DNA from 2 places in the Bacillus sp. PK6-16 genome. Region 1 is predicted to be linked to the other one. Evidence: riboswitches for the same ligand, from Rfam matches in the RefSeq annotation. Region 1 holds a riboswitch; the other holds the start of a gene.
What was found. Region 1 has a riboswitch for S-adenosylmethionine ahead of M1D66_RS14215 (ECF-type riboflavin transporter substrate-binding protein). Riboswitches for the same ligand answer to the same signal wherever they lie in the genome.
Positions count from the first base shown of each region.

Region 2: linked by a shared signal. The riboswitch ahead of M1D66_RS26175 (peptide ABC transporter substrate-binding protein) and the one ahead of M1D66_RS14215 (ECF-type riboflavin transporter substrate-binding protein) in region 1 are both predicted to bind S-adenosylmethionine.

Region 1 is NZ_CP096511.1:2,751,913-2,757,400, reverse strand. Features, by position in the region: gene M1D66_RS14235 (peptidoglycan D,D-transpeptidase FtsI family protein) at 1-72, shown strand, start outside; gene lepB (signal peptidase I) at 149-679, shown strand; gene M1D66_RS14225 (macrolide family glycosyltransferase) at 938-2,125, shown strand; gene M1D66_RS14220 (aspartate/glutamate racemase family protein) at 2,216-2,896, opposite strand; SAM riboswitch class I at 3,050-3,165, shown strand; gene M1D66_RS14215 (ECF-type riboflavin transporter substrate-binding protein) at 3,306-3,854, shown strand; gene M1D66_RS14210 (ABC transporter ATP-binding protein) at 3,865-5,488, shown strand, end outside.
Region 2 is NZ_CP096511.1:5,105,454-5,110,941, forward strand. Features, by position in the region: gene proC (pyrroline-5-carboxylate reductase) at 1-742, shown strand, start outside; gene M1D66_RS26170 (aldo/keto reductase) at 744-1,577, shown strand; SAM riboswitch class I at 1,692-1,796, shown strand; gene M1D66_RS26175 (peptide ABC transporter substrate-binding protein) at 1,929-3,569, shown strand; gene M1D66_RS26180 (peptide ABC transporter substrate-binding protein) at 3,976-5,488, shown strand, end outside.

The sequences.
Region 1 (5,488 bases):
GCTTATTTTGATTTGAAAAATAAGCGATTAACTGGTGAAGCGCCAAAAACAGATGTCTCTAAAGAGAATTAAAATGTACGAAACGTCTCTAGCATTCCTGTAAACTAGAGGCGTTTTTATCTGGGAATAGATTAGAAATGAGGTATATATGAAGCTGTTTATTCTAAAATATTGGAGGAACATATGTAGCTACATATTCATTATAATAGGGGTTATTTTTATTAATAAGTCCTTTTTATTTTGTATGGTAGAAGGAATTTCGATGCAACCTACTTTGAATGAAAAAGATTATATACTTGTTAATAAGGTAAACGTCTGTTTATCGTCTTTTCATCATGGAGATGTTGTCATTATAAAAAAAGAAGACGAGCCTACTTACTATGTGAAACGAATTATTGGATTATCGGGGGATAACATACAACTAAAAGAGGATGAGGTATTTATTAACGGTAAAAAGCGTGATGAGTCGTATATACATTTAGATATGTCACAAGTATCCAATCGTTTTTCAAATTTTAGAGAAATAAAAGTTCCTACGCATAAATTATTTGTGTTAGGTGATAATCGTAATCATAGTAAAGATAGTAGGAATACACTTGGACTTATTGATGAATCAAATATAATAGGTAAAGTAGAAATGGTATTTTATCCATTTGATCATATAAAATGGATAAAATAATTCTATTAACGATTCACATTTTATAAAATAAATCATATATTGATAGCATAGGACAAGCAAAAACGCTTGTTCTAACCTCACAGAACACTCCTTATCACGGTTAGGCATCTACATAGGTAGATGCTTTTTTTATGTTGATGACTGAAAATTATTTATCAATATAATGTAGCAAGCATATTAGGACTATTAGGGGAAGATTACTTGTACAAATAACAGTATGCTTAATTAAAACAATGAAATGTAAGGAGTGAGGAATAAGTGCTAAATATTTTAGTGGTTAATTTTCCAGCAGAGGGACATGTAAACCCTACATTAAATTTAGTAAAAGCCTTTACTGAACGAGGGGATAACGTACATTATATTACAACGACAAACTTTAAGGATAGAATTGAAGATTTAGGAGCTACTGTACATACTCATCCGGATCTATTAAAAGAGATTTCTATTGATGCTGAAACCTCATCTGGGTTAAATGCTTTCTTTCATGTGCATGTTCAAACTTCTATATATATATTAGAAATTACGAAACAATTATGTAAAAGTATAAAATTTGATTTCGTAATGTATGATATATTTGGCGCAGGAGAGTTAGTAAAGGAGTATTTACAAGTTCCAGGTGTAGTGTCCTCACCTATATTTTTAATTCCGCCAGAATTTTTGAAGACATTACCTTTTCATCCAAATGCAGATATGCCATTCCAACCAGAGGAAATCTCTGAAAAATTACTAAATCAGATGGAACATAAATTTGGAGTAAAACCAAAGAATAATCTTCAATTTATGAATAATAAAGGTGATGTTTGTCTCGTATACACAAGTCGTTATTTCCAACCTAATAGCGAATCGTTCGGAGAAAATAACATTTTTATTGGACCGAGTATTTCAAAGCGTAAAACAAATATAAAATTCCCACTGGAATCACTTAAAGAAAAGAAAGTTATTTACATTTCAATGGGAACACTGCTTGAAGGACTCGAACCATTCTTTAATACTTGTATTGATACTTTTTCAGATTTTGATGGGATAGTTGTAATGGCAATTGGTGATAGAAATGATATTTCAAAAATAAAGCAAACGCCAGATAATTTTATAATTGCTCCATACGTACCTCAATCAGAAATATTAAATGAAGCAGATGTTTTTATTACACATGGCGGTATGAATAGCGTACACGATGCCATTCATTATAATGTCCCATTTGTAATAATACCGCATGATAAAGATCAGCCTATGATAGCGCAAAGATTAACTGAACTGGAAGCAGCACATAGACTATTGAAAGAACATGTTAATGTGTACACTTTAAAAGAGGCCGTAACAGATGTACTTTCAAATGAAAAGTATAAACATGGTATAAGAAAACTTAATGATAGCTTTTTAGAATGTGGTGGTTCAAAAGAAGCCATTGCAGTTATTGAATCTCTTTTAAATAAAGTAAAACTTTAATTGGTGGGGCTTTACTGCCTGCAAATAGCGGGATAAATAGTCGTAACTGTATACAAGCATAGAGGTTCTCACCTTTATGCTTGTGTATTCTTATCCAGCAAATTGTACAGCAGTATTTGCATGTAAAAAAGCAGTATCAAAAACGGGAACAGTAAGATCATTTTGGGAGATGAGTAAAGGTATTTCAGTGCAGCCTAATAATATACCTTCAGCGCCGTTTTGAATTAATGATTTTGTAATTTGTAATAACCTTTTTTTAGATGTTTCTGAAATGATCCCTCTACTTAATTCATCTAATATGACATGGTGGATAAAAGTTCTTTCCTCGTCATTTGGGATAATTGTCTCAATGTTATATTTCGCTAATCGTGATTTATAGAAATCTTGCTCCATCGTTTGTTTTGTTCCTAATAGTCCGATACGTTTTATATTCTGTTCTACCATTTCTTTAGCACTTACATCACCAATGTGAAGAAGCGGGATAGATATTGCTTGTTCTACCTCCTCGGCAAATAGATGTACAGTATTTGAACACATTAATAAACATTCAGCCCCAGATTTTTCAACTTTCTTTGCAACTGTAACTAGTTCATTTTTCACTTCTTCATATTGATAGTTTTGTAATAAAGTAGTTACTTCACCAAAGTCCATACTATATAAAATTAGCTTCGCATTTTGATCGTATTGAGAGAGTGTAAGTGTATTAATATGTTTATAGTATAATGATGTAGATTCCCAACTTAATCCTCCAATCAAACCAATAACTTTCATAATGCATTCCTCCCGAAACGATTTTGAATTCATTATTTCACAATTCCGATAAGAATACAATGATTTAAATGTGCTATTTAATAAAAAATAAAAATAGTAAGAAAAGTGTTGAAATTTACATTCTTTAGTGCCATAATACGAATTACAAATTAATACTTATCCAGAGAGGTGGAGGGAACGGCCCTAAGAAACCTCAGCAACCCCTATGCAATTTTATAGGAAGGTGCTAATTCCGCAGAGGACACGATGTGTTTTTTGAAAGATAAGAGGATTCTTGAAAGTGAAAGAAAATGACCTCTTATGTAAGAGGTCATTTTTTTGTTGTATAGAAAGGGAGTGTCGATGCATAATTCATTTTTAAATTAAATATAGAGTAATAAAAGTTGACTAATATGAGAGGGGAATTGTCATGAATAAATTATCAACAAAGTTAGTAGTAGCAATCGGTATTGGAGCAGCATTATACGGGATATTAGGACTTTGGGGATTTTCTATTGCACCGAATACATTTATTAAACCAGCATTAGCTATATTAACTGTTTTTGGAGCATTATTTGGTCCAGTGGCAGGACTGTTAATTGGACTTATCGGTCATACCGTAACAGATACGATTGCTGGATGGGGTATTTGGTGGGGATGGGTTATTAGTTCAGGAATTATTGGTTTTTCAATGGGGCTTATTCAAAAAAGAGTTGGTTTTAGTGTGAAAAACGGGTCGTTTAACAAGGGAGATATTTCTTATTTAGCAATTACTGGGCTAGTTGGTATTGTCATTGCTATTATATTTGCTGGGGCATTCGATATTATTGTGATGGGAGAACCATTTGACAAAATTGTTATCCAAGTATTAGGAGCAACAATTTCCGATGTCATCGTTTTCTTAATACTTGGATTGCCACTTACAATTGGTTTGGCGAAATCCAATAAGAAACATACACATTTAAAAATTGAAAAGTAGGGATGTTAACATGCAACCAATTATTTCGTTTGAACAATTCACCTTTCAATATGGGCATGCTGCGCAGCCTACTTTAAGTGATATTACCTTTCATATATACCCTGGGGAAAAAGTATTAATTGCTGGACGAAGTGGTTCAGGAAAGTCGACATTAGCTCATTGTATAAATGGGCTAATCCCATTTTCTTACGAAGGGAATAGCACAGGTAACGTTTTAATTGCCGGTAAAGACCCAAGGGAAGGAAGTATTTTTGAACAAAGTAAACAGGTAGGAACAATTTTACAAGATCAAGATGCTCAATTTATTGGTCTGACAGTAGAAGAAGATGTAGCTTTTTATTTAGAAAATGAATGTGTAAAGCAAGATAACATGAAAAAGATTGTTTCGGACTCATTAAGAAAGGTGAAGATGCATACGTTTCATAAACAAAGTCCACATGAATTATCAGGAGGTCAAAAGCAAACAGTTTCTCTTGCTGGTTTATTAACAACGAATGCGGATATATTATTGTTCGATGAACCATTAGCGAACTTAGATCCACTAAGCGCCATACATACGATAGAACTTATGAAAGATATACATGAGCAGTATAATAAAACGATTGTTATTATCGAACATAGGATAGAAGAAATTTTAAAACTGGATTTAGACAAAGTTATATTAATTGATGAAGGTAAAGTCATTGCGATGGGAACACCAAAAGAAATCTTAGCGTCAAATATATTACCACGTATTGGCTTAAGAGAGCCTATTTACATCGAAGCATTAAAGAGATTACATTTTGATCGTAATAATGACGTAATATATCCAATGGAAAACCTTCAAAAAGAAAAGGTAAGCAACGTTATAAAAGAGTGGATGGAGAAACAAGTCATATTAGAAAGGAATGCTAAAAACAAGGAATTACTTAAAGTGGAGAATTTATCATTTTCATATCCTAATAAACAAAAAGTATTAGAAAATGTAAACCTTTTAATATATGAAGGAGAAATTGTGGCACTGTTAGGACATAATGGAGCAGGGAAATCAACATTAGCTCATAGTCTTATAGGTATAAACAAAATGAAAAATGGGAAAATTTCGTTAAAAGGTGAAGATATTAGTTCTTGGTCTATTCGTAAACGTGGGGAAATCATATCTTACGTGATGCAAAATCCAAATCATATGATTACACAGTCTACTGTTTTTGAAGAAGTTTCATTTACATTAACATTACATAATTTTTCTAAGGAAGAAATTAAGAATAAAGTAGAAGGGATTTTAAAAATTTGTGGTTTATATCCATTTCGTAATTGGCCAATTCAAGCACTAAGCTATGGGCAAAAAAAGAGACTAACAATCGCATCTGTATTAACAACAAATCCTAAGCTTATCATATTAGATGAACCGACAGCGGGACAAGATTATTATCATTATAAACAATTTATGTCGTTTATTAAAAACCTAGCTAAAAAGGGAATTTCATTTGTTTTTATCACTCACGATATGAATCTCGCGCTAGAATATACAGACCGTGCAGTAGTTCTACATGAAGGGAAAATTATTGCGGATAATACAGTGTTTGATGTATTAGGCGATCAAGAAACGTTGCAAAGAGCCAACTTAAGAGAGAGTTCTTTAACCAAGCTTGTTA
Region 2 (5,488 bases), 2.4 Mb from region 1:
CGGATTACTTAAAACAAGCAAAGAGTACATCGAAGAAATTATCGTCTCTAACCGAAGCAACATAGAAAAGCTAAAACAGTTACAACGTCGATATAATGTGTCTACTACAACAGATTGGAAACAGCATGTTACATCTGTTGATACGGTTGTTTTAGCAATGCCACCTTCTGCTCATGAAGAGTTATTAGCTGAGCTATCTCCGTTAATATCAAATCAACTAGTCGTAACGGTAGCAGCTGGCATTGGACCATCTTATTTAGAAGCTAGACTCCCAAAAGGCACGCCTGTTGCTTGGATTATGCCTAATACAGCTGCTGAAATTGGCAAGTCTATCTCCTTATATACAATGGGACAATCAGTAAACGAGATACATCAAGAAACCCTGCAACTACTTTTAAAAGGTATTGGTACTTCGCAACTTTGTACTGAGGAAGAAGTTCATCAGCTTACTGCAGTTACTGGAAGTGCACCAGCCTTCCTTTATTACTTTGCTGAAAGCTTAATTGAAGCAACAAAAAGTTATGGAGTTGATGAAGAAACCGCAAAACATCTTGTCATTCAAATGATTTCTGGCTCTGCTTCTATGCTTGAACAAACGCAAAATCCAGCTAACCTTCGCGAACAAGTAACAACGCCAGGTGGTTCCACAGCTGAGGGTCTCAAAACTTTATACGAATATAATTTTTCAGAGGCAATTCAAAAAGCAGTAGAAGCAACAAACAAAAAAGCTAGGGGGAAATAATATGATTTTAACAAGTTTAAAAGACTATACAACATTACATAACGGTGTAAAAATGCCTTGGTTTGGTTTAGGTGTTTTTAAAGTAGAAGATGGTTCAGAAGTAATTGATTCTGTAAAAGCAGCAATTAAAAATGGCTACCGCAGCATCGATACTGCAGCAATCTATCAAAATGAAGAAGGCGTTGGGCAAGCGATTCGTGAATCCGGTGTTTCACGTGAAGAATTATTTATTACCTCAAAAGTATGGAATAGCGATCAAGGATATGAAACAACACTTCAAGCATTTGAAACTACATTAGAGAAATTAGGTCTAGAATATTTAGATTTATATTTAGTACATTGGCCTGTAAAAGGGAAATATACTGAATCATGGAAAGCATTAGAAACACTTTATAAAGATGGCCGTGTTCGCGCTATCGGTGTGAGTAATTTCCACATTCACCACTTACAAGACGTATTTGAAATTGCTGAAATTAAGCCAATGGTCAACCAAGTGGAATATCACCCACGTTTAGCACAAGAAGAGTTACATGCATTCTGTAAAGAACATAATATCCAGCTTGAAGCTTGGTCACCATTAATGCAAGGACAACTACTAGATAATCCAACGTTACAAGAAATTGCGACAAAATATAATAAATCAACTGCGCAAATTATTTTACGTTGGGATTTACAAAACGAAGTTGTAACAATTCCCAAATCAATTAAAGAACATCGCATTATTGAAAATGCAAACATCTTCGACTTTGAATTAAGTGCTGATGATATGAAAGCAATTCAAGCTTTAAATGAAGATCGTCGCGTTGGTCCAGATCCAGATAACTTTAACTTCTAGTAGAAAACTGAAAATTTAAACTATATTTCATTTAGTTGACACTTCATTATTCAAGGTGTAAGATTTTGAATTATCAAAGAAACACAAAAATTAATAAAATTTATTCGTTTACTCATTGTATCAAGAGAGGTGGAGGGACTGGCCCTTTGAAACCTCGGCAACAGGTTCATTTTGAATACTGTGCCACTTCCTGCAAGCTTTATGCTTGAAAGATAGAATGAGGGACTTCGTTTATATACGGGTGCATAACTTGTACGTAAAAATCCCTCTTTCTCAATATGAAAAGAGGGATTTTTTATTTTTCATTTCCCTCATCATCATCCAAACTTAATTATTTAGGAGGAAAATCAAATGAAAAAGAAGTTTGTACCCGGTATTGCATCAGTTGTAGGAGTAAGTATTTTATTAACTGGTTGCGGTAGTTATAAAAACGAAGCAAGCGGAGCAAATGCAAAAGACGAGGCACCTAGTAAACAGGTTTTAAACTTATCTTCACCTACTGAAATACGAACAATGGATACGGCTCGTGCTACAGATACTGATTCTGGTCAAGTAATGAGAAACGTATTTGAAGGTTTGTATAATCTTGGTGAAGGTAACAAACCTGTTCCTGGTGTTGCAAAATCTCATGAAGTAAGTGGCGATAAAACGAAATACACATTCCATTTGCGAGATTCAAAATGGTCAAACGGCACTCCTGTTACAGCTAAAGATTTTGTGTTCGCTTGGCAACGTGCCGTAGATCCAGCAACAGCCTCTGAATATGCATTTTTATTCTTTGATATTAAAAACGCAACAAAAATTAACAACAAAGAACTTCCAGCCGACCAACTTGGTGTAAAAGCAGTTGATGACCATACGTTTGAGGTAGAATTAGAGCGTCCTGTTCCTTATTTTATTAGCTTAACAGCGTTCCCAACATTTCTACCAATTAATGAGGAATTCTTTAAAGTACAAGGTGATAAGTACGCTTTAGAAGATAATACAATCTTGTACAATGGAGCTTTTACACTAAGCGATTGGAAGCACGAACAAAGCTTTAAATTTAAGAAGAACCCTACCTATTGGGATAAAGATACTGTCAAACTAGAAGAAATCAATTTTAATGTCGTAAAAGAAAAATCAACAGAAGTAAATTTATTCGAGTCAAAACAATTAGATCGTATAAAACTAACATCTGACTTCGTCGATAAATATAAAAAGGATGCTAACTTTAAAGAACGTCCAAACGTAGGCGTACAATTTTTACGTATGAATCAACAAAACAAAGTACTTCAAAACGTTTCTGCACGCCAAGCAATTGATCAAACAATTGATAGAAAATCCTTTGTAAATACGTTATTAAATGATGGCTCTACACCAACATTTGGTCTCGTTCCAAAAAACTTTGCAAAAGGACCTGAAGGAAAAGACTTCCGTACTGCAAACGGCGATTTAACAAAAGTTGATACAAAATCTGCACAAGAGTTATGGAAAAAAGCTAAACAAGAGCTTGGTTCTGAAAAGATAACATTAGAATTATTAACGAGTGATGCTGACCTTGATAAGAAAACTGGTGAATTCTTAAAAGGACAACTAGAAAAGAATCTAGATGGATTAACAGTAAATATAAAACCTCAGCCGCGTAAGCAACAAGTTTCGCTTTTATTAAAAGGTGACTACGAAATCGGAATTGATGGCTGGAGCCCTGACTTTGCGGATCCAATTACATTCCTTGAGCTATTTACAACGAATAACCCTTATAACTTAGATCATTACTCTAATAAGGAATTCGATGAAACAATAGCAAAAGTGAAAACAACTTTAGCTGGTGATGAAAAAGCTCGCTGGGAAGCATTACTAGCATCCGAGAAAATATTATTTAAAGACTCTGTTATCGCTCCTCTTTACCAAAAAGGCGAATCTTATTTAGAACGTTCTTATGTGAAAGGAATTGTGCAAGTAGACTTTGCAGGTCAATTAAACTTCAAGTGGGCAAAAATTGAAAAATAAAGTGAAACTTTAATAAGTGGGGGGGTTCTTCATCCCCACTTATTATTAGCCCACACCAATTGTTTTTTTAGCAAAATATATTAAAAATAGGTTCTCTCACACATGAGAATCTGCTTTTTTAATATATTATTCTAAGAAATTAACAATCTATTTTTATTATTGACATATAGTTCTTTTCAGTGTTAATATTCTAAATAATCAAAGAAACAAAATATTTAACCATCAAAATATAATGTCTACTACGTTGAAACATATAACGATAGATTATAGTTCAACATGTATATACATATAGAACACCTGATTACCTATAAACAAATATTTATAATAGGTTTTATCTCCTTCTATAGCTACTTCAAGACACGGACATTATGACGTTACGAACAACACATTTAGGGAGGAACGAACAATGAAGAAAAAAGTTGTACCTGTTGTTGCATCTGTTTTAGGGGCAAGTCTATTACTAACTGCTTGCGGGGGAAATAAAGATAATGCAAGCGGAGCGAAAGCAAACGATAAAGCACCTGATAAACAGGCAATTAACTTATCATTCGCTTCAGAAATTCCAACAATGGATGTTGCAAAAGCAACGGATGGGGAATCCATGAACGTAATGCGTAATGTTTTTGAAGGGCTATATGCAATGGGAGAAGATAATAAACCGGTTCCTGGTGTCGCTGAGTCGGTTGACATTAGTCCCGATAAAACAAAATATACATTCCATCTCCGTGATTCAAAATGGTCAAACGGTACTCCTGTTACAGCAAAGGACTTTGCCTTCGCTTGGCAACGTGCCGTAAATCCTGATACAGCAGCTGAATACGCATTCTTATTCTTCGATATAAAGAATGCGAAACAAATAAACCAAAAACAATTGCCAATTGATCAACTAGGGGTCAAAGCTGTTGATGATAAAACGTTAGAAGTACAACTAGACCGTCCTGTTCCCTACTTCTTAAGCTTAACTACATTCTCAACATTCTTACCAATTAATGAAGAGTACTTAAAGTCTCAAGGCGATAAATATGGTTTAGAAACAAATCATTTAATTTATAACGGTGCTTTCACATTAGATAACTGGAAACATGAACAAAGCTTCCAATTGAAGAAAAATCCTAACTATTGGGATGCTAAAACTGTAAAATTAGAAGAAATCAACTTCAATGTCGTTAAAGATAAGTCTACAGAAGTGAACTTATATGATTCAGGACAAATTGATCGTGTTGCTTTAACTGCAGAGTTTGTTGATAAATATAAGAGCGATCCAAACTTCAAAGAACGCGCTGAAGTCGGCATTCAATTCTTACGATTAAATCAGAAAAATGAAACATTAAAAAATCAACATGCACGCCTTGCTATTAACGGCGCAATGAATAAAAAAGCTTACGTAGAAACAATCTTAAATAACGGCGCTGTTCCAGCTGAAGGAATGGTTCCTGCGAAATTTGCAAAGAGTCCAGAAGGCAATGACTTCCGTAAAGAAAATGGAAATCTAGTCAAGGATGATGTGAAAACAGCGAAAGAAAACTGGAAAAAAGCAAAACAAGAACTTGGTACTGACAAAGTAACAATCGAACTATTAACAAGTGACAATGCTTTAGCTAAAAAGACTGGAGAATATTTAAAAGGTGAATTAGAAAAGAACCTAGATGGATTAACAGTGAATTTAAAACCACAACCACGTAAACAACAGCTAAAACTACTATTAAGTGGTGACTATGAAATTGGTATTGACGGCTGGGGCCCTGACTTCGCTGATCCAATTACATTCTTAGATTTATTTACAACAGATAGTGCTTATAACTTCGATAAATACTCTAACAAAGAGTACGATGAGCTAATTCATAAAGTGAAAACTGATTTAGCTGGCGATGAAAAAGCACGCTTTGAAGCAATGAAGCAAGCTGAAAAAATTCTATTAC